Regions from separate parts of the Rubneribacter sp. genome, predicted to be linked through region 2. Evidence: predicted binding sites of a transcription regulator. Region 2 holds the regulator's gene; each other region holds the start of a gene.
What was found. Region 2 encodes LexA, which represses DNA repair genes until DNA is damaged. Its sites were predicted from a motif close to CNAACANNTGTTNG; they were not measured.
Positions count from the first base shown of each region.

Region 1: recA (recombinase RecA) is a predicted target of LexA. The motif match lies at 1,624-1,637, and genes of this name have one in related genera.
Region 3: ACWKY3_RS12615 (putative DNA modification/repair radical SAM protein) is a predicted target of LexA. The motif match lies at 1,975-1,988, and genes of this name have one in related genera.
Region 4: ruvC (crossover junction endodeoxyribonuclease RuvC) is a predicted target of LexA. The motif match lies at 1,892-1,905, and genes of this name have one in related genera.

Region 1 covers NZ_CBDTNW010000127.1:44-4,487, forward strand. Annotated here, with positions in the region: partial or broken gene ACWKY3_RS09475 (RecX family transcriptional regulator) at 1-502, opposite strand, end outside; gene recA (recombinase RecA) at 504-1,562, opposite strand; gene pgsA (CDP-diacylglycerol--glycerol-3-phosphate 3-phosphatidyltransferase) at 1,800-2,966, opposite strand; gene rimO (30S ribosomal protein S12 methylthiotransferase RimO) at 2,971-4,293, opposite strand; gene ACWKY3_RS09495 (YajQ family cyclic di-GMP-binding protein) at 4,309-4,444, opposite strand, start outside.
Region 2 covers NZ_CBDTNW010000145.1:29,198-33,641, reverse strand. Annotated here, with positions in the region: gene miaA (tRNA (adenosine(37)-N6)-dimethylallyltransferase MiaA) at 1-366, shown strand, start outside; gene hflX (GTPase HflX) at 400-1,716, shown strand; gene lexA (transcriptional repressor LexA) at 1,846-2,484, opposite strand; gene ACWKY3_RS10645 (hypothetical protein) at 2,599-2,901, shown strand; gene nrdR (transcriptional regulator NrdR) at 3,019-3,465, shown strand; gene dut (dUTP diphosphatase) at 3,467-3,913, shown strand; gene ACWKY3_RS10630 (MerR family transcriptional regulator) at 4,011-4,430, shown strand.
Region 3 covers NZ_CBDTNW010000174.1:1,001-5,444, forward strand. Annotated here, with positions in the region: gene ACWKY3_RS12600 (putative ABC transporter permease) at 1-446, shown strand, start outside; gene crcB (fluoride efflux transporter CrcB) at 466-861, opposite strand; gene ACWKY3_RS12610 (TIGR02452 family protein) at 879-1,733, opposite strand; gene ACWKY3_RS12615 (putative DNA modification/repair radical SAM protein) at 2,006-3,529, shown strand; gene ACWKY3_RS12620 (TIGR03915 family putative DNA repair protein) at 3,523-4,314, shown strand; gene feoB (ferrous iron transport protein B) at 4,420-4,444, opposite strand, start outside.
Region 4 covers NZ_CBDTNW010000112.1:4,970-9,413, forward strand. Annotated here, with positions in the region: gene ruvB (Holliday junction branch migration DNA helicase RuvB) at 1-609, opposite strand, end outside; gene ruvA (Holliday junction branch migration protein RuvA) at 649-1,239, opposite strand; gene ruvC (crossover junction endodeoxyribonuclease RuvC) at 1,236-1,841, opposite strand; gene ACWKY3_RS08180 (YebC/PmpR family DNA-binding transcriptional regulator) at 2,232-3,032, opposite strand; gene bfr (bacterioferritin) at 3,325-3,789, shown strand; gene ACWKY3_RS08190 (acyl-CoA dehydratase activase) at 3,925-4,444, shown strand, end outside.

The DNA of each region.
Region 1 (4,444 bases), on a different contig from region 2:
AATCGTGGTCGTCGAAAAGCCCCCCTGCGAAGCCGTCCTCGCGAGGCGGCTCTATGCCGAGAGAGGCGAGCTCGGCGCGGATGCCCTGGACGCCGCGCCCCTGCGCGAGGCGGCTGCGCACGAGCACGTCGGCGTAGCGCCGGTCGTCCACAAGCCCGCAGGAGACCGCCCGTCCCACCGCCGCCTCCGCAGCCTCCGCCGAGAAGCCGTCCCGCGCAAGCCTCCTGCGCAGCGCCTCGCTCGCCTGCTCGTGCGAGCAGGCGAGGAGCTCTATCTTGCGAAAGGCCCTCTCGGCCTCGTCCGCTCCGCCCGCTTCGCATGCCCCATCAGAAAACGGCTCCGCAGCGGCTCCGGATGAGCCGCGCGGGCCTTCTGCGCCCTCGGCGCGGCCGGCCCGACGGCCCTCGACGTGCCGCGGACCCCGGGCGGAGGCGGAATCCGAGCGGAGGATGGCGTCCATGCGCTCCCGCAGGCGGGCAAGCTCCTCGGCCGAGGCCGTCATGCTACTTCTTCCCCTTGGGCTTGGCTGCCGGCGTCAGGGCCTCGGCCTCCTCGGCCGACCGGGTGATGATGGGGATGTCGAAGGCCTCCCTCACCTTGTTCTCCAGCTCCTCGCGCAGATCGGGGTTCTCCTTGAGCGTCTGCTTGGCCGCCTCGCGCCCTTGGCCGAGGCGCTCCTCGCCGTAGGTGTACCAGGCGCCGCTCTTCTTCGCCACGCCCGCCTCCACGGCCATGTCCACGATGCAGCCCTCGCGCGAGATGCCCTCGCCGTACATGAGGTCGAACTCCGCCTGGCGAAACGGCGGGGCCACCTTGTTCTTGACCACCTTGGCGCGCACGCGGTTGCCCACGATCTCGCCGTCTTTCTTGATGGAGTCGATGCGGCGGATGTCGATGCGCACGCTGGAGAAGAACTTGAGCGCCCGTCCGCCCGTCGTGGTCTCGGGGTTGCCGAACATGACGCCTATCTTCTCGCGCAGCTGGTTGATGAAGATGCAGGTGGTGTTGGACTTGGAAAGCGAGCCGGCCAGCTTGCGCAGCGCCTGGGACATAAGGCGCGCCTGCAGGCCCACCGTGGTGTCGCCTATCTCCCCTTCGATCTCGGCCTTGGGCACGAGCGCCGCCACCGAGTCGATGACGATGCAGTCTATGGCGCCGCTTCGCACCAGCATGTCGCAGATCTCGAGCGCCTGCTCGCCGGTGTCAGGCTGGGAGATGAGCACCTCGTCGATGTCCACCCCCAGCCGCGCCGCGTACACGGGATCGAGCGCGTGCTCCGCGTCGATGAAGGCGACGATGCCCCCGAGCGCCTGGGCCTCGGCGAGGATCTGGAGGGCGAGCGTCGTCTTGCCGCTCGATTCAGGTCCGTACACCTCCACGATGCGGCCGCGCGGCACGCCCCCGATCCCAAGAGCCGCGTCAAGCGGCAGCGATCCTGTGGGTATGGCGCCGATGTTGAGGCCCTGCTCCCCCTCTCCGAACTTCATGATGGAGCCCTTGCCGAACTTCGTCTCTATCTGATCGGTGGTCAGCTTGAGCATCTTCTCTTTTTCTTCGTTCATGCGCTTCCTTCTCTTCCCGGCGACGCTCTGCGGCGCGTGGTTTCCGCTTTTCCCTATTATACGAACATCCGTTTGAACGTCAAGACTTGGTTTCCAACGGATCCGCAGATCCAGTATAGCGGGACCCTCCAGCGCGGACATGGCGCGCATCCAGCGCGACGGCGCCTCGATCCAACGCGTATCCGCCGTCCGCCCAACGCCGATCCAGCGGCCCTCCAGCGCGCTTCCAGCGCGGATCTAGCGCGCCTCCAGCGCGTCGAGGGCAAGCTCCAGGGCCGCGCGCACGGTCTGCCGGCGCACCTGCTCCCGCGTGCCCGAGAACAGCCGATGCTCGGCGCGGCCGCCGCGCTCGTCGCAGCAGGCGAGCCACACCGTGCCCACGGGCTTTCCCGGCTCGGCGCCGCCCGGCCCGGCGATGCCGGTCATGGACACCGCCACGTCGCACCCCAACCGCTCGCGCGCGCCCTTGGCCATGGCGAGCGCGGTCTCGCGGCTCACGGCCCCCTTCGACGCGATGACGGAGGGATCGACGTCCAGCAGGCCGCTTTTGACCGCAGAGGCGTAGCTCACCACGCCTCCGCGCACCGTCTCCGAGCTGCCGGGAACCGCGGTCAGAGCCGCTGCGGCAAGTCCGCCCGTCAAGCTCTCGGCCGTCCCCAGCGTGCGCCCCGCCGCGCGCGCCGCGTCGAGCACGGCCGCGGCCAGCCGGGAGAGCTCCTCGTCGGCGACGCCGGCGACGTCGCCCCCGCCGGCGCGTCCGCCCCTTCCCAAGCCCAGAAGGCGGCGCGCCTTCGCGATGTAGTCCAGCATGGACACCACGGTGAGCACGAGCGCCACCAGCATGACCAGCCAGCTGAGCGTCCACATCCAGTCGGAAAGCGCCGCATGGACGCTTCCCGCCATATGGCTGTCCTTCACGCAGAACAGGACTATCGCCACCATCTGGAACACGGTCTTGGCCTTGCCGTACCAGCTGGCGGCGATCACCACGCCCTCGTTCGCGGCCACCATGCGCACGCCCGACACAATGAACTCGCGCGCCAGGATGACCAGAACCACCCAGCTGGGCAGCGCCCCCAGCTCGATGAGGGCGAGCAGCGCCGCGCAAACGAGTATCTTGTCGGCCAGCGGGTCCATGAACTTGCCGAAGTCCGTCACCTCGCCCCGGCTGCGCGCCAGGTACCCGTCCAGCCAGTCGGTGCAGGATATGAGGATGAAGATACCCGCCGCAACAAGGCTTTTCGCATCGTCGGCCACCTGGGGCAGGCCGAACCATTGCGGCCAGGGGCTCACGAGAGCCGCCACGAACACGGGCACCAAGCAGATGCGCACGAGCGTGACGATGTTCGCGGGCGTCCACAGCCTGCCGGCGGACGTTGGATTCAGCCGCCTGTCCCCGCTCACGACCTCACTCCCCCTCCATCTCGTAGAGGAGCGTGCCCGTTATCGTCACGGAGCGCACCTCGCCTGCGCGCCCTGCGGCCAGGTAGGTGACGCCGTCCACCTCGGGCGCTTGGCACATGGCGCGCCCGAACAGCTGCCCGTCCTCCTCCACGCCCTCCACCAGCACGTCCATCACGCGCCCCGTCCGCTCGGCGATGCGCGGGGCGCATGCCGCGTCGGATGCGTCGCGCAGGCGCTGCGCACGGTCGGCCTTCTCCTCCTCGTCCACCTGGCCCGGCAGATCGAAGGCGCGCGTGCCCTCCTCGCGCGAGTAGGGGAACACGCCCACGTAGTCGAACAGCCCCTCCTCCACGAAGTCGCACAGCTCCTCGAACTGCTCGTCCGTTTCGCCGGGAAAGCCCGCGATGAGGGTGGTGCGCAGCGCCGCGTTCGGGATGCGCTCGCGCACGCGGCGCACAAGCGCCTCGAACTCCCCGCGCGACCCCGGGCGGTTCATGGCGCGCAAGATGGCGGGGTCCACGTGCTGGAGGGGGATGTCGAAGTAGTCGCACACGTTCGCGTGCGAGGCCACGGCGTCCAGAAGCTCGTCGGTCAGCCCCTCGGGCTGCAGATACATGAGGCGAAGCCACGTGTCGGGGAACTCTTCTGCCAAGGCCCCCACAAGCCAGGCGAGCGACGAGGGCTGCGGCAGGTCGGTCCCCCACCGCCCCGTGTCCTGCGCGATGAGGACGATCTCGCGCACGCCCTCCGACACGCGCGCGGCCACCTCGGCGCGCACCTCGTCGTAGGGGAAGCTGCGGTAGCGCCCGCGGATGAAAGGGATGGTGCAGTAGCTGCAGAAGCGGTCGCACCCGTCGGAGATCTTCACGTAGGCCGACACCGCCTCGCCGATCCCCTCCTTGCCTGCGGCGACCGATCCCCGCCCGCCTCCCGGGATGCCGTCAAGGCCCAGGGCGCCCGCGACGACGGCGGCGATGTCGTCCTCCCGGCTGCACGGAACGAAGGCGCGCGCCTCCGTCAGCTCGGCGGACAGCTCCTCGCCGTAGCGCGCCGGCATGCAGCCCGCCACCACAAGCGGCGCGCCGGCTGCCACGTTGGGAAGCCCCGCCGCGTCGAACACGGCCTCCAGGCTCTCCTCGGTGGCGCTCTGTATGAAAGAGCACGTGTTCACCACCACCGCGTGGGCGCGGGCGGGGTCCTCCTCCAGCGCAAAGCCCGCCTGCGCCAGGCGCCTGCGCATATGGGCGGTGTCAACCTCGTTCTTCGCGCAACCAAGGGTGATGAACGCCACGGAAGGGGCGGCATCCGCAAAGGTCTTCGAATTCATGGCACGCGCGCCGCCTCAGCGGTAGTTGACGTACTGGAGCGGCTGGCCGTAGTCTTGGCCCTTCAAAAAGGCGATGACCTCCTGCAGCGTGTCGCGCGACGCCGAGCTCACGCGCAGCTTGTCGCCCTCGATCTGCACCTTCACCTTGAGC
Region 2 (4,444 bases):
GCAGCGTTCGTGGGGCTGGCGGTTGATCCCGACGTGCTGCGGGCGCGCATCGACGCGCGAGTGGACGCCATGGTGGAGGCCGGATTGGTGGGGGAGGTGCGGGGGCTGCTTGCGCAGGGTTTCCGAGAGGGGGTCACCGCGCCGCAGGCCATCGGCTACAAGGAGATCGCGGACGCGATCGAGGGGCGATCGACGCTCGCTGAGGCCGTCGATCGCGTCAAGGTGGCCACGCGGCGCTACGCGAAGAGGCAGCGCACCTGGTTTCGCAAGGATAGGCGCATCCGGTGGGTGGATGCGAACGACGGCGACGTGGAGGCGCTTGTCGAGCGAGCCCTGGATGCGCTCGGAGAACCTGCGCGATGCTGATTGCGCACGCGCTTTACGGGAAAGGATCGCCTTATGTCCGAATTTGAATCCGCCATCTCGCGCGGCGCGGCCGCTTTGTCCGAGCAGCGCAGGGAGCGCGCGGTGCTCGTGGGCGTCGAACGTCCGGGGGCGAAATGGCCGCTCGCTTCCTCCTTGGCCGAGCTTGAGCGCTTGGCGGACACCGCCGGTGCCGACGTGGTGGCGACAACGTCCCAGCGGCTTGAGGCGCCCAACCCCAAAACCTTCATCGGAACCGGCAAGGCGGAGGAGGTGGCCGAGCTTGCGCGCGCTCACGCCGCCGACCTCGTGGTGTTCGACGACGAGCTCACCCCGTCGCAGCAGGCGAACCTCGAGAAGACGGTGGGCAAGGACGTGAAGGTCATCGACCGCACGGCGCTCATCCTGGACATCTTCGCGCTGCACGCCACCAGTCGCGAGGGGCGGCTGCAGGTGCGGCTCGCCCAAAACGAGTACCTGCTGCCGCGCTTGCGCGGCATGTGGGCGCACCTTGCCTCCAACCGCATGGGCGGCGGCGTGGGGTCGCGCTTCGGCGAAGGTGAGAGCCAGCTGGAGGTGGACCGTCGCATGGTGCGCAAGCGCATCACGTCCATCAAGCGCGAGCTCAAGCACCTGGCTGAGGTGCGCGCCGTGCAGCGCGAGAGTCGCTACGAAAGCGGCATGTTCAAAGTGGCGCTGGCCGGCTACACGAACGCCGGCAAGTCGAGCCTGCTCAATCGTCTGACCGGGGCCGACGTCCTGGCCTACGATAAGCTGTTCGCCACGCTCGACTCCACCACGCGCAGGTTCGAGCTGCCCGAAGGACGCGAGATAACCATAACCGATACGGTCGGTTTCATCCAGAAGCTGCCCACCACGCTTGTGGAGGCGTTCAAGTCCACGCTCGACGAGATCACAGGTGCCGATCTTGTGCTGCACGTGGTGGATGCGTCGTCTGAGGAGCGTGAGGCCCAGATAGCCGCTGTCGAGGACGTGCTCGAGCAGATTGGTGCCCAGGACCTGCGCCGCGTGCTCGTGTTCAACAAATGCGATCTGGTCAGCGCCGAGGATGCGGGCGCCATCGAGTCGCGTCATGCTCAGGCGCAAATCGTGTCGGCGGCCACAGGGGAGGGCATAGAGGCTCTCGTCGATCACATCGCGCGCATCGCCTCGGCGCACGACGAGCGCCTCGAGGTTCTTGTTCCGTACGAGCGCGGCGACCTTGTGTCGGTGGCGCACGAGCGCTGCCGTATCCTATCCGAGGCACACGAAGAGGGCGGGACGCGTATCACCATGCTGGCTTCGCCCTCCTACGCCGGGATGTTCCGTCGGTTTGCAGTTGGGGGCGAATAGGCGAAACGCTCTTCCCTGCGCGCCGCCCTCCGCTCTGCCTCGATGGCGGAGGGCGGCGCTGCGCTTCAGGCACCTCCGTCCCGTATGGGTGCGCGGATCGCGAGCGCCTAAAGGGCGGGCGCGCAGACCCTACAGGCGGCGAAACACCGCCACCACCTTGCCCGCGATGGAGCAATCGGTTGTGATGATGGGATCCATGGAGGAGTTCTCGGGCTGCAGGCGGATGTGGTCGCTTTCCTTGTAGAAGCGCTTGACCGTGGCGCCGTCGTCGATAATGGCCACCACGATGTCGCCGTTGTTGGCGACAGGCTGCTCCTTGACCACGACGTAGTCGCCGTCGTTGATGCCCGCCTCTATCATGCTCTCACCGCGCACCGACAGCAGGAAAGAGGGGGAGTCGCCCACGATGTCGGTAGGAAGCGACAGCGTGTCGGTGATGTTCTCCTCGGCCAGGATGGGAGTGCCAGCGGCAACGTTGCCGACGAGCGGAACGTTCACGATCTTGCCGAAGCTGGGCTGCACGATGTTCGACGCCGCAGAGGCGTCCTCGAGCGGATAGGTGAGGGCGATGGAGCGCGACTTGAGCGGGTCGCGCTTGATGAGGCCCTTCTCCTCAAGGGCTTTGAGGTGGACGTGCACAGTGGAGGGGGAGGAGAGCCCCAGGCTTTGGCAGACCTCGCGCACCGTCGGGCCGTACCCTTTCTCCCGGATGCACTCTTCGATGCAGTCGAGCACGGCTCGCTGGCGTTTCGTCACTTTTCCCGTCATGGCCCTTCCTTTCCTCGGGTCGTACATATGTTCAATTTTTCTATTGACATGAACCTATGTTCGCTCTATTATATACGCGAACATAGGTTCTACGCAAGGCCAAGGAGGCAAAAAATGAGGAATTTCGATCTGCGGTGCCCTGTGGACGGCACGTCGGCGCTGGATCCGGGGCTTACGCACGGGCTCGCTCCGAAGGGGATCGTCATCGATTTCCCCACGAACGCCTGCGGGCGAAAGAGGCTTGAGGGCGCCGCGACGCCGACGTCTGGGAGGCGTCTGTCGAGCGAAACCCTCCAGAGCCTGGCTTATGGCACCGCGCGCGGCAAGGCTTTCGACCGTGTTCCCGTCAGCCAAGCCGTTGTGACTGGCTTCGCGTTTGTTGCCCTGGCGATGGCGAGCGCAGTCTTCGGGCTGTAGGCGGCGGCGTCAAGGCGCGTGTCGGTGGGTTTTTCTTGCAGGGAAGCGGCATTTCGATTGAGGCACTATATCTGGTATGTTAGGCTTGGCCTACGTCAACCGAAGGAGCTGTCCTCTATGCGTTGCCCTGCTTGCGGAAACACCGAATCCAAGGTGGTCGATTCCCGCCCGTCGGAAGACGGTACGGCCATCCGCCGCCGACGCGAGTGCCTGGATTGCGGCCGGCGCTTCACCACGTACGAGCGTTTGGGGGACAACCCCTTGCTCGTGACCAAAGCGGATGGATCATCTGAGGCGTATGATCGTCAAAAGCTCATGCGCGGCCTGCTGATGGCCTGTGCGAAGCGGCCCATATCACCCGATCAGATCGCTTCGCTCATCGACAGCATAGAAACCGAGCTGCGCAACGCTTCGAAAAGCGAGATCCGCTCGAAGGAGCTGGGGGACATGGCGCTGGTGCGCCTGGCGAAGCTCGACGACGTCGCCTATGTGAGGTTCGCCAGCGTCTACAAGGATTTCCAAAACGTGGAGGAGTTCGCCTCCGCGCTCGAGGGGTTGCGCTGACATGGATGAGATCAAGATACCTGCGGTTCGAACGGATAACGGCCTGCCCATGCCCTCCTACGCTTACGAGGGCGACGCGGGGATCGATCTTCGGGCGACCGAGGACTGCGTGCTGGGGCCGCTTGAGAGGAAGCTCGTCCCATGCGGCGTTGCGGTGGCCATCCCTCCCGGCTACGCCGGACTCGTGCTGCCGCGCAGCGGGCTGGCCGCCAAGCATGGCGTGTCCTTGGTGAACGCCCCCGGCTTGATAGATTCCAACTACCGAGGCGAGATCAAGGCCATTCTCCTCAACACCGATCCCGACAACGCCTTCGAGGTGAGGCGGGGGGACCGCGTGGCGCAGCTTGTCGTGGTGAAGGTTCCCCGCATGACGCTTGAGGAGGTTGAGGATCTTTCTTCAACGGAGCGCGGTGCCGGTGGGTTTGGGAGCAGCGGTGTCAGCCTCTGAGCGAGGAGAGGCTTTCACGTTTCTCCCCTTTTGAAACGTATTGCATTAGAGTAACTCTAATTAGAGTTACTCTAATGCAATGATAGGAGAGTGGGCAATGCCTGACGAGAAGTCGACAGACGAAGGCGCCTGTGCGCCGGAGGGCGGCGCGTGGCTGGGCATCAAGGATGTTTCGGACATGACGGGTATCTCCGCGTTCACGATCCGCTATTACGACAAGTGCGGGTTCTTTCCGAATCTGGCGCGGGCCAAGCGCGGAGTCCGGCGTTTCTCGCGCGACGACGTGGAGCAGCTTCATCTCGTTGACGCTTTGAGGAAAAGCGGGCTGTCCATCGAGGGCATCCAGTACTTCGTGAGGCTTCAGAAGAGGGGTTCCGCCACGCGCGGCGAGCGCCTCTCCATCGTCAAGTCGCAGGAAACCGTTCTGGAGTACCATATCGCCGAATTGCAGGTGTGCTTGGACCGCCTCCGCTTTGCAGGCGCCAAGTTGGCCGAAAACGAAAGGCCTCGGGCATGAGAGGTTGTCAAAAC
Region 3 (4,444 bases), on a different contig from region 2:
TCGTGTTTTTGGTGAGCGCCGTCATCGGCGGAGCCTTCGAGTATTTGGTCAGCTGGTTCATGCAGTTCGCCTTCGGCATTGTGGCCTGGGACTACACGGGCACCTTCCTGTCCATCGACGGCCGCACCAACGGCATGTTCATGGCCATGTGGGGATGCTTGGGCGTGGTGTGGATCAAGCTTTTGCTGCCGTGGATGCTCAAGCTGGTGAACCTCATCCCCTGGAACCTGCGCTACACCGTGACCACCGTGTGCGCGGCGCTCATGATAGTGGACTGCGCCATGACGCTCATCGCGCTCGACTGCTGGTACCAGCGCGAAGCCGGCGACGACATGGGGCAATCGGCGCTGGTGGAGTTCTTCGACACGCACTTCGACAACGCCTACATGCAGGAGCGCTTCCAGAGCATGTCCATCAACCCGCAGGAGGCCACCCGCGCACGGTAGCGGGCGCGCCTGGGCGCGATCACGTCCCTGCGGACCCGGAGAGCGTCGCGCGCAGCGCGCGCACGGCCAAGCGGCCCAGCACCACGCCGGCCAGGCACGCCGCCACGCTGCCCGACGCGTAGAGCGCGCCCACGGCGTACTTGCCGCCCTCAAGAAGCGAGAGAGTCTCGAGCGAGAACGTGGAGAACGTGGTGAAACCGCCGCACACGCCCGTCTTGAGGAACAGCACGGCGCCGTCGGGCAGGCCAGACCCTGCGGTGGCGGCCTCGAACACAGCCCCTATGAGCACCGCGCCCGAGAAGTTCACCAGAAAGGTCATGAGCGGAAAGTCCCCTTCGACAGGCACGAGTCCCAGAAGGTAGCGCGCCACGGCTCCCACGAACCCGCCCAGGCCGACGTAGAGGATGGGCAGCATCCGCGCCTCCCCCTCCCTCAGCGCAGCGTGACGCCCTCGGGCAGCTCGATGCTCGAGGGGTCAAGCGCATCCTCGTCGTCCTGCCCCGCGGCCGCAATTTCCGGCGCAGGCGGCTCGGGCGCACCGAACACCTGGTCGAACGCCGGGAAATGCGCACGCGGCACGGCGAACACGATGCGCCCGATCACGCCCGGATGCGCCTCGATCCACGCCCGGAACAGCTCTGTCACCCGGGCCGCGTCGTAGCCGTTGCGCCCGCAGCCGAACGCTCCGCACACAAGCGTCTCGCAACCGTTCGCCGCCGCTATGCGCAGCAGCGCCTCCACACGGTCGGCTATCGCCCGGTCGCACTCGCGTTCGGAGCGATGGTTCTCCAGCGCGTGCGCGCGAACGGGCTCGGCCACGGCCACGACATCGGCTTTGCGCACGGATCCCCCGCACGAGAAGACGACGCCCGGCAGGTAGGCGGCCCGGTCGGAGAACAGCTGGCCGCAACGGTAGTCGCGGTTCTTGTCGTGGTAGACGGGCTTGATGCCGCGCAGCACCTGGTAGAGGTTGCTCTCCGAGCACAGGATCTGCTCGGGGCCGAAGGCGCCGTCCTCGTAGGCTCCGCCGGGCCGCATGAACGACGCCGGGTCCACGACCACCGTCTTCCCCTTCCCGAACCTGACCAGGGCCTCCGGTGCGAAGGCCGTGGTCACCACCGTCTCGGTCTCCTCAAACGCCGCCTGCGGCACGGGCAGCGTCCTGCCCTCGCCGTCCTCGTAGACGGTCGCGGCCGCCACCGTGGCCTCGGTGTCGCTTGCGCATGCGCCCCTCATCAGCGCCTCGTGCTTGGCGACCTGGGCGCGCCTCTGTTCCCTGTCGGCCATGTGATCCTCCGTTCGCGTGCCTTCGGGCGCCGATGCGGGCGGCGCTCCTTTGTCGTTTTCCCGATTATAGTAAAGAACGCGCAGGGAAAGAATAGGCAAAAGGCCGCTCCAGTCGGCTGGCAGGCGGAAGGCGCCGCAGCGGGCGCCCGCGCAGGCTGCGGCGGATGCCCGCGCATCTCCATCGTTTGTTCGATTGACGCGCTTCGCCTCGCCCCCTATCATAAGCGAACAAACATTCTTGCAAACATATGATCGCACGAACGGATGGGCGCATGGAGCTGATAGAGAAGCTGGACATCCTCGCCGACGCGGCGAAGTACGATGTGGCGTGCACCTCGTCAGGCATCGACCGCGCCGCTCGGAAAGGCAGGCTGGGCAGCACGCTGGCGGCCGGCTGCTGCCACAGCTTCTCGGCTGACGGGCGTTGCATCACGCTGCTCAAGGTGCTCATGACCAACGTTTGCGTCTACGACTGCGCCTACTGCGTGAACCGCGCCTCCAACGAGGTGCCGCGCGCGGCGTTCGAGCCGCGCGAGCTGGCCGAGCTCACCATCGCCTTCTACCGGCGCAACTACATAGAGGGGCTGTTCTTAAGCTCCGGCGTCCTTTGCAACCCCGACCACACCACCGAACTTATGATCCGCACCCTGGCCATCCTGCGGGAAGAGCACGGCTTCCGCGGCTACATCCACGCGAAGGCCGTGCCCGGCACCTCCCCCGAGCTCATCCAGAAGCTGGGGCATCTTGCCGACCGCATGAGCGTGAACCTTGAACTGCCCTCCCAGAAAAGCCTGCGGCTGCTGGCCCCCGATAAGGACAAGCAGCGCATCATCGCGCCCATGCGCCAGATCCGCGACGGCATAGCCGAGGACAAGGACACGCGCGCCCTCATGCGGCGCAAAACCACCTACCTGCAAAAGGCCCGACCGCCCAGAAAGGAGCGCGCGTTCGTGCCGGCGGGCCAGTCCACGCAGATGATCGTGGGCGCCACGCCCGAAAGCGATTTCCAGATACTCACCCTGTCGGCGGCGCTCTACCGCACGCTGTCGCTCAAGCGCGTGTTCTTCAGCGCCTACCTGCCCGTGAACGACGATGCCCGCCTTCCCGGCGCCGACGCCGTGCAGCTTAACCGCGAGCACCGCCTGTACCAGGCCGACTGGCTTTTGCGCTTCTACCGCTTCGACGTGGGCGAGATCGTGGACGAAGAGCACCCCTTCTTGGACACCGACATCGACCCGAAGGCGAACTGGGCCCTCAACCACCTGGACTTCTTCCCCGTGGAGGTGAACGCGGCGCCGTTCGAGGCGCTGCTGCGCGTGCCGGGCATCGGCGTGCGGGGAGCGCACCTCATCGTGCGCGCGCGGCGCACCACCTGCCTGCGGGAGACCGAGCTGCGCAAGCTGGGCATCGCCTACAAGAGGGCGCGCTTCTTCATCACCTGCGCGGGCAAGTACGCGGGGCAAGGGGCGGAGTTCACCCGCGAGGGCCTGCGCGCCCGGCTGGCCGCCCCCATCGAGGGCGGCGCGCACGGCCGTCGGTCGGCGAAGGTCACGCCCGGGCAGATGAGCCTGTTCGAGAGCGTGCAGACGCCCGAGAAGCTGCGGGCGGCGGGAGGCGGGCGCGCCTTGGGGGCCGTCCGGGCCGCGAAACGCCCGCCGAAGGCGGATCGGGCCGCGCCCTCCTCCCGCCGGACCGCACACGCCGGCCTTCCCGGCTCCAAGGACGCGGCATGCGCGGGCGACGGCGCGTTCGGCTGGCAGCGCGCGCTCGAGTTGGGCGGGGCGGGGCCATGCTGACGCCCGAGGAGCCGCTCTCAAGCGTGGCCTACGTCTACGACGGCAGCCCCGAGGGCCTGCTCACCGCCGTGTTCCAAGCCTACGCCAACCACGAGGACCCTCAGGACGTCGTGCGCGAGGGCGCCTTGCAGCCCAGGCTCGGGCAGTCCGTGCGGTTCGTGGAGACGGACGTCGATCTGGCCGTGCGCGTGCAAAGAGGCGTGCGCCGCACCTGCGGGCAGGACGCCCTCGACGCGATCGTGCACGCCTCCCTGTCGGACGACCCTGCCGCCGGCACCGTCGTCTACCGCTTCGTGCGCCACGCCATGCGCACAGGCCGCGCGCTCGACGACCTCGCGCACCCCGCCGTCGGCCCGCTTTTCGCGCTGGACCGCGCGGTCATGAACGAACGGCACTACCTCCAGCAGTTTTTGCGGTTCGAGCATCTGAAGGGCGGCGCATGGTTCGCCCGCTGCCACCCCAAAGCGTCGGTGGTCCCTTTGCTCATGGACTGGTTCAGCGCGCGCTTCAACACGCAGCCGTTCATGATCTTCGACGAGGCCCACGCCCTTGCCGGCGTCTACGAGGGGCGCGGCTGGCATCTGGTCCGCACCGAGTCCGTCGCGCTTCCCGCCGCCGCCGACGACGAGGCGCTCATGCAGGCGGCCTGGAAGCGCTTCTACGACGCCGTGGCCGTGGAGGCGCGCTACAACCCCGAGCTGCGCCGCCAGTTCATGCCCAAGCGCTTCTGGAAGGACATCCTGGAGATGCACGAGCGCATCCCCAGCCGCAAGCTCGCCCGCTAGGCTTCGCGCACCTGGCCGCCGGTCGCAGCCCGCCTCGCGCGCCCGGCCCGTCGCCTGCCATGCTGCGGACGGCGGGAGCGGAAACCCGCCGTTTCGACCCCGCCGTCAGCGCGCCTCTGCGCGCGGCTCG
Region 4 (4,444 bases), on a different contig from region 2:
GTAGTACTGCAGGCGGAACACGATGCCGAAGCGGTCGCGCAAAGGCCCGGTGAGCAGGCCCGTGCGCGTTGTGGCGCCGATGAGGGTGAAGCGCGGCAGGTCGAGGCGGATGGAGCGGGCCGCGGGACCCTTTCCCACCACGATGTCCAGCGCGAAGTCCTCGAGCGCGGGATAGAGGACCTCCTCCACCATGCGGTTGAGACGATGGATCTCGTCGATGAACAGCACGTCGCCCTCTTCGAGGTTCGTGAGTATCGCGGCAAGGTCCCCGGTACGCTCGATGGCGGGGCCGCTCGTGGTCTTGATGTTGGCCCCCAGCTCGTTGGCCACCACCGTGGCGAGCGTGGTCTTGCCCAAGCCCGGAGGGCCCGAGAACAGGATGTGGTCCACCACGTCCCCACGGGCGCGCGCGGCCTCGATGAGGATGGCCAGGGACTCCTTGACCTTGGTCTGGCCCAGGTAGTCCCCCAACCGCTTCGGCCGCAGGCTGCGGTCGAGCGCAAGGTCGTCCTCCGTGAGCTCGGGCGCCACCGCGCGCGGGGCAGGACGCTCCTGCGCGCCGCGCGCCTCGAACACCAGGCCCTCTATCTCCATGTCGTCGCGTGCCATGCCGTCCAATCCCGTTTCGTCTCCTCGCGCCGCCCGGGGCTACGCGCCCAAGCGCTTCAACGCGTATTGTAGCAGTCCGCCCTCGTCGGCGCCCTCGGGGGCGCCCTTGAGCGCCACGTCGGCCTCCGCCGAGGTGAAGCCCATGGACAGCAGCGCCTCGTGGGCGCCCTTGAGGCTCTCCGCCTGGACGGCCGCCGGCGCGCCCTCGTCGAAAAGCCCCGCCAGCCCCTGGTCGAGCGAGCCTTTGAGCTCCAGGATGATGCGCGAGGCGGTCTTCTTCCCCACGCCGGGTATCCGTTGCACCGCAGCCACGTCCTGGGCCGCTATGGCCGCGGCCAGCCCCGAGGGCGTGAAGGCCGAAAGCGCCGCCAACGCCACCTTGGGCCCCACGCCGCTCACGCCGATGAGCTTTTCGAACAGCGTCTTCTCCTCAAGCGAGAGGAAGCCGAACAGCGACATGCCGTCCTCGCGCACCTGCAGGTAAGTGTGCACCTCCACCGCAGAGCCCGTCTCGGGCAGCTTTGAGAGGCTCGCCTGGGACATGCCCACGGCAAACCCCACGCCGCCCACGTCCACGTAGGCGGCCGTCGCCGTCTTGCCCGCCAAAACGCCTTTCAGAAACGCGATCATGCCCGCTCCTTCCTTGAAACCGCCCGCCCGGACGCGGCGCAGGAGATGCCCCGGCGCCCGGCGTCGCGCGCCTCGGCTTTCGCCACCAGATGGTCGAACCTGCTCTCGGCCTGCGCGAACCCCTCGTGGGTGGTGAAGCAGATGGCCGCGGCCAGCGCGTCGGCCGCATGGTCCGGCCGGGGGACGTCGTCTAGCGAAAGCAGCTGGCGCACCATGTACTGCACCTGCTCCTTGTCCGCCGAACCCGTGCCCACCACGGCCAGCTTGATCTGCTTGGGCGAGAACTCCCCCACGTACAAATCGTGCTCGGCGCAGGCCACGAGCGCCGCCCCGCGCGCCTGCCCGGTGGCGAACGCCGCCGTGACGTTCTGGCCGAACCACACCGTCTCGATGCCCACGCACGTTGGGCCGAACCGTCCGATGACGGCGCCCACCTGCCGGTGGATCTTCATCAGGCGATGCTCCAGAGGCACGTCCGCGGATGTGGAGACGCACCCGTACGCCACGCACGACAGGCGCGCACCGCTTTGGGACACGATGCCCCAGCCGGTGTTCGCCAGACCGGGGTCAATGCCGAGTATGGTGCGTTCGACGCGCGCCATCTGCCCTTTCCTCCAAGCTGCCGCCCGCTCTGCGGTCGCGCTTTTTCTTACAAACGAATGTTCGCACCTATCCTACCACAACATTCAGAGGACGGCGGCGAAAACTTGGGCGAGGCCCTTTGACGGCCGTTCAGCTTGCGGCCGTCGAATCGGGCGAGCGACGGACTCCGGGCGCAAGCCGGGGCCCCAATTTCCGAATTCCTTACCGCAAGGGACGACGGTAGCGCAGACGGGCTGCGCAAACGGGCAAAAGGGGCGGACGCCGGCAGTTGGCGCACCGATGCGCGCAAGACGCCGGACGCACCGGCAAGACAGGCCGCGCAGCACGACGGCCCCGGAAGCGAGCGGGCTTCCGGGGCCGTCGTCGGTCGATGAGGGGAGCTGCGCCCGCTACTCGTCGAGCGCCTCGGCTATCTCGTCGGTGATGTCCATGGTGTGGTAGACGTTCTGCAGGTCCTCCAACTCCTCCAGCTTGTCCACCAGGCGCATGACCTTCTTCGCGTCGGACACGGAGACGGAGGTGGGCGTGGTGGGCTCCATGGTGAGCTCGGCGCCCTTCACCTCAACACCCTGCTCCTCCAGACCGCGCTTCACGGCCATGAGGTCGGTGGGCGCGGTGTAGACGATCCACTCCTCGTCGGCGTCCTCGTAGTCGACGCCGCCGGCCTCGGCCACGGCCATCATGAACTCGTCCTCGTCGGCGGCGGCGCCGTTGGGGCCCACGGGGTTCTTCTTGTCGCCCGTCTCCACCTCCTTGGCCACCATGACCTGGCCCTTGCGCTCGAACATGAACGCCACGGAGCCGGAGGTGCCGAGGTTGCCGCCGTGGTGGTTGAACGCCGCGCGCACGTCGGCGGCGGTGCGGTTGCGGTTGTCGGTGAGCGCCTCGCAGTAGATGGCCACGCCGCAGGGACCGTAGCCCTCGTAGACCACCGTCTCGTAGCTCGCGGAGTCCTTGCCGGTGCCGAACGCCTTGTCGATGGCCACCTTGATCTTGTCCTTCGGCAGGGAGTAGCCCTTCGCCTTCTCGATGGCGGCGGCAAGCGACGCGTTGTTGTCGGGGTTGGGGTCGCCGCCCTCCTTGGCCGCCACGGTGATGTTGCGCGACAGCTTGGAGAACAAGGCCGAGCGCTTAGCGTCCTGCGCGGCCTTGCGATGCTTGGTAGTTGCCCATTTTGAGTGCCCTGACATATGAGTCCCTTCCGATATTGCTTATGCCAGCCGCTTATTCTAGCACACCGGCCGAATCCCCCGGTCGCTTTCGCACGGTTTTCAAAAACAGGCGAAAGGCGGGAAGCGGGCGGAGGGCGCATCTTCGAAGCGTGCGGGCTTCGGCGCGGCTACGGTACGCCTACGGCCTTGCCGGAAGCGGCCCGCGCGGGGCGAGGGCCCGTACAATCCCGGGAAGGGGCCGAGGCGCCTCGCGGCCCTCCCGGCCGCAAGCGCCGGCCGAACGCAACGCCGACAAGAAGGAGCATCCGCCATGAAGGGAAACCGGGAACTCGTAGACGCCCTGAACAACCTGCTCGCAGGTGAGCTCACAGCCATCAACCAGTACATGGTGCACGCCGAGATGTGCGAGGACTGGGGATACGCCCGTTTAAGCGACAACTTCAAAAAGCGCTCCATCACCGAGATGAGGCACGCCGAGAAGCTGATCGAGCGCATCCTGTTCCTCGAGGGAACCCCCGTCGTGTCCAACCTCAACGACATCCGCATCGGAGAAGCCGTGCCCCAGCAGGTCGACAACGACCACAAGCTGGAAGTGGACACGGTCAGGGACTACAACGAGGCCATCGTCCTAGCCGGCACGGTGCTCGATTACGCCACGCGCGACGTCCTCGAAGGCATACTGCGCGACGAGGACCGCCACGTCGACGAGCTTGAGGAGCTGCAGGACCAGATCGAGCAGATGACGCTTCCCACGTTCCTCTCCACGCAGAACTGACGCGCCGCCGCCCGCCCGCACCCCCCTTCCTTTCGCGAATATTGCGCAAAACCGCATAGGTTGTTCATTTTTATTAAACAATCTGTTGCATATAATCGGGAAAGCAGTTGTATCGTCGCCAAGGTGGGAAGGTGTATGGAACAAGCAAGACGGCGCCCGGGAGCATCGCCCAAGACCGTCCACGTGGGCATCGACGTGGGATCCACCACGACCAAGGCGGTCGCCCTCGATCCGAGCACGGGAGACGTGCTGTTCTCGCGCTACGCCCGCCACGGCGCGCTTCAGGCGCGAAGCGTGCTCGACGCCCTCGGGGAAGCGGCGGCGCGCCTTTCCGGCGCGCGCATGCGGGTGGCGCTGTGCGGATCGGGCGGCGGCGCCATCGCCGAGCGGCTGGGCGTGCCGTTCGTCCAAGAGGTGGTGGCGGGCGCGGCGGCCGTGCAGGAGCTGCATCCCCAGGCGCGCTGCGCCATCGAGCTGGGCGGCCAGGACGCCAAGATGGTGTTCTTCCGCGAAAACGAGGCCACCGGCAAGCTTGAAGTGGCCGACATGCGCATGAACGGCAGCTGCGCGGGCGGCACGGGCGCGTTTCTGGACGAGATGGCCGCCGTGCTCAAGGTGCCCGTGGAGCGGTTCGACGCGCTGGCCGCCAAGGGCT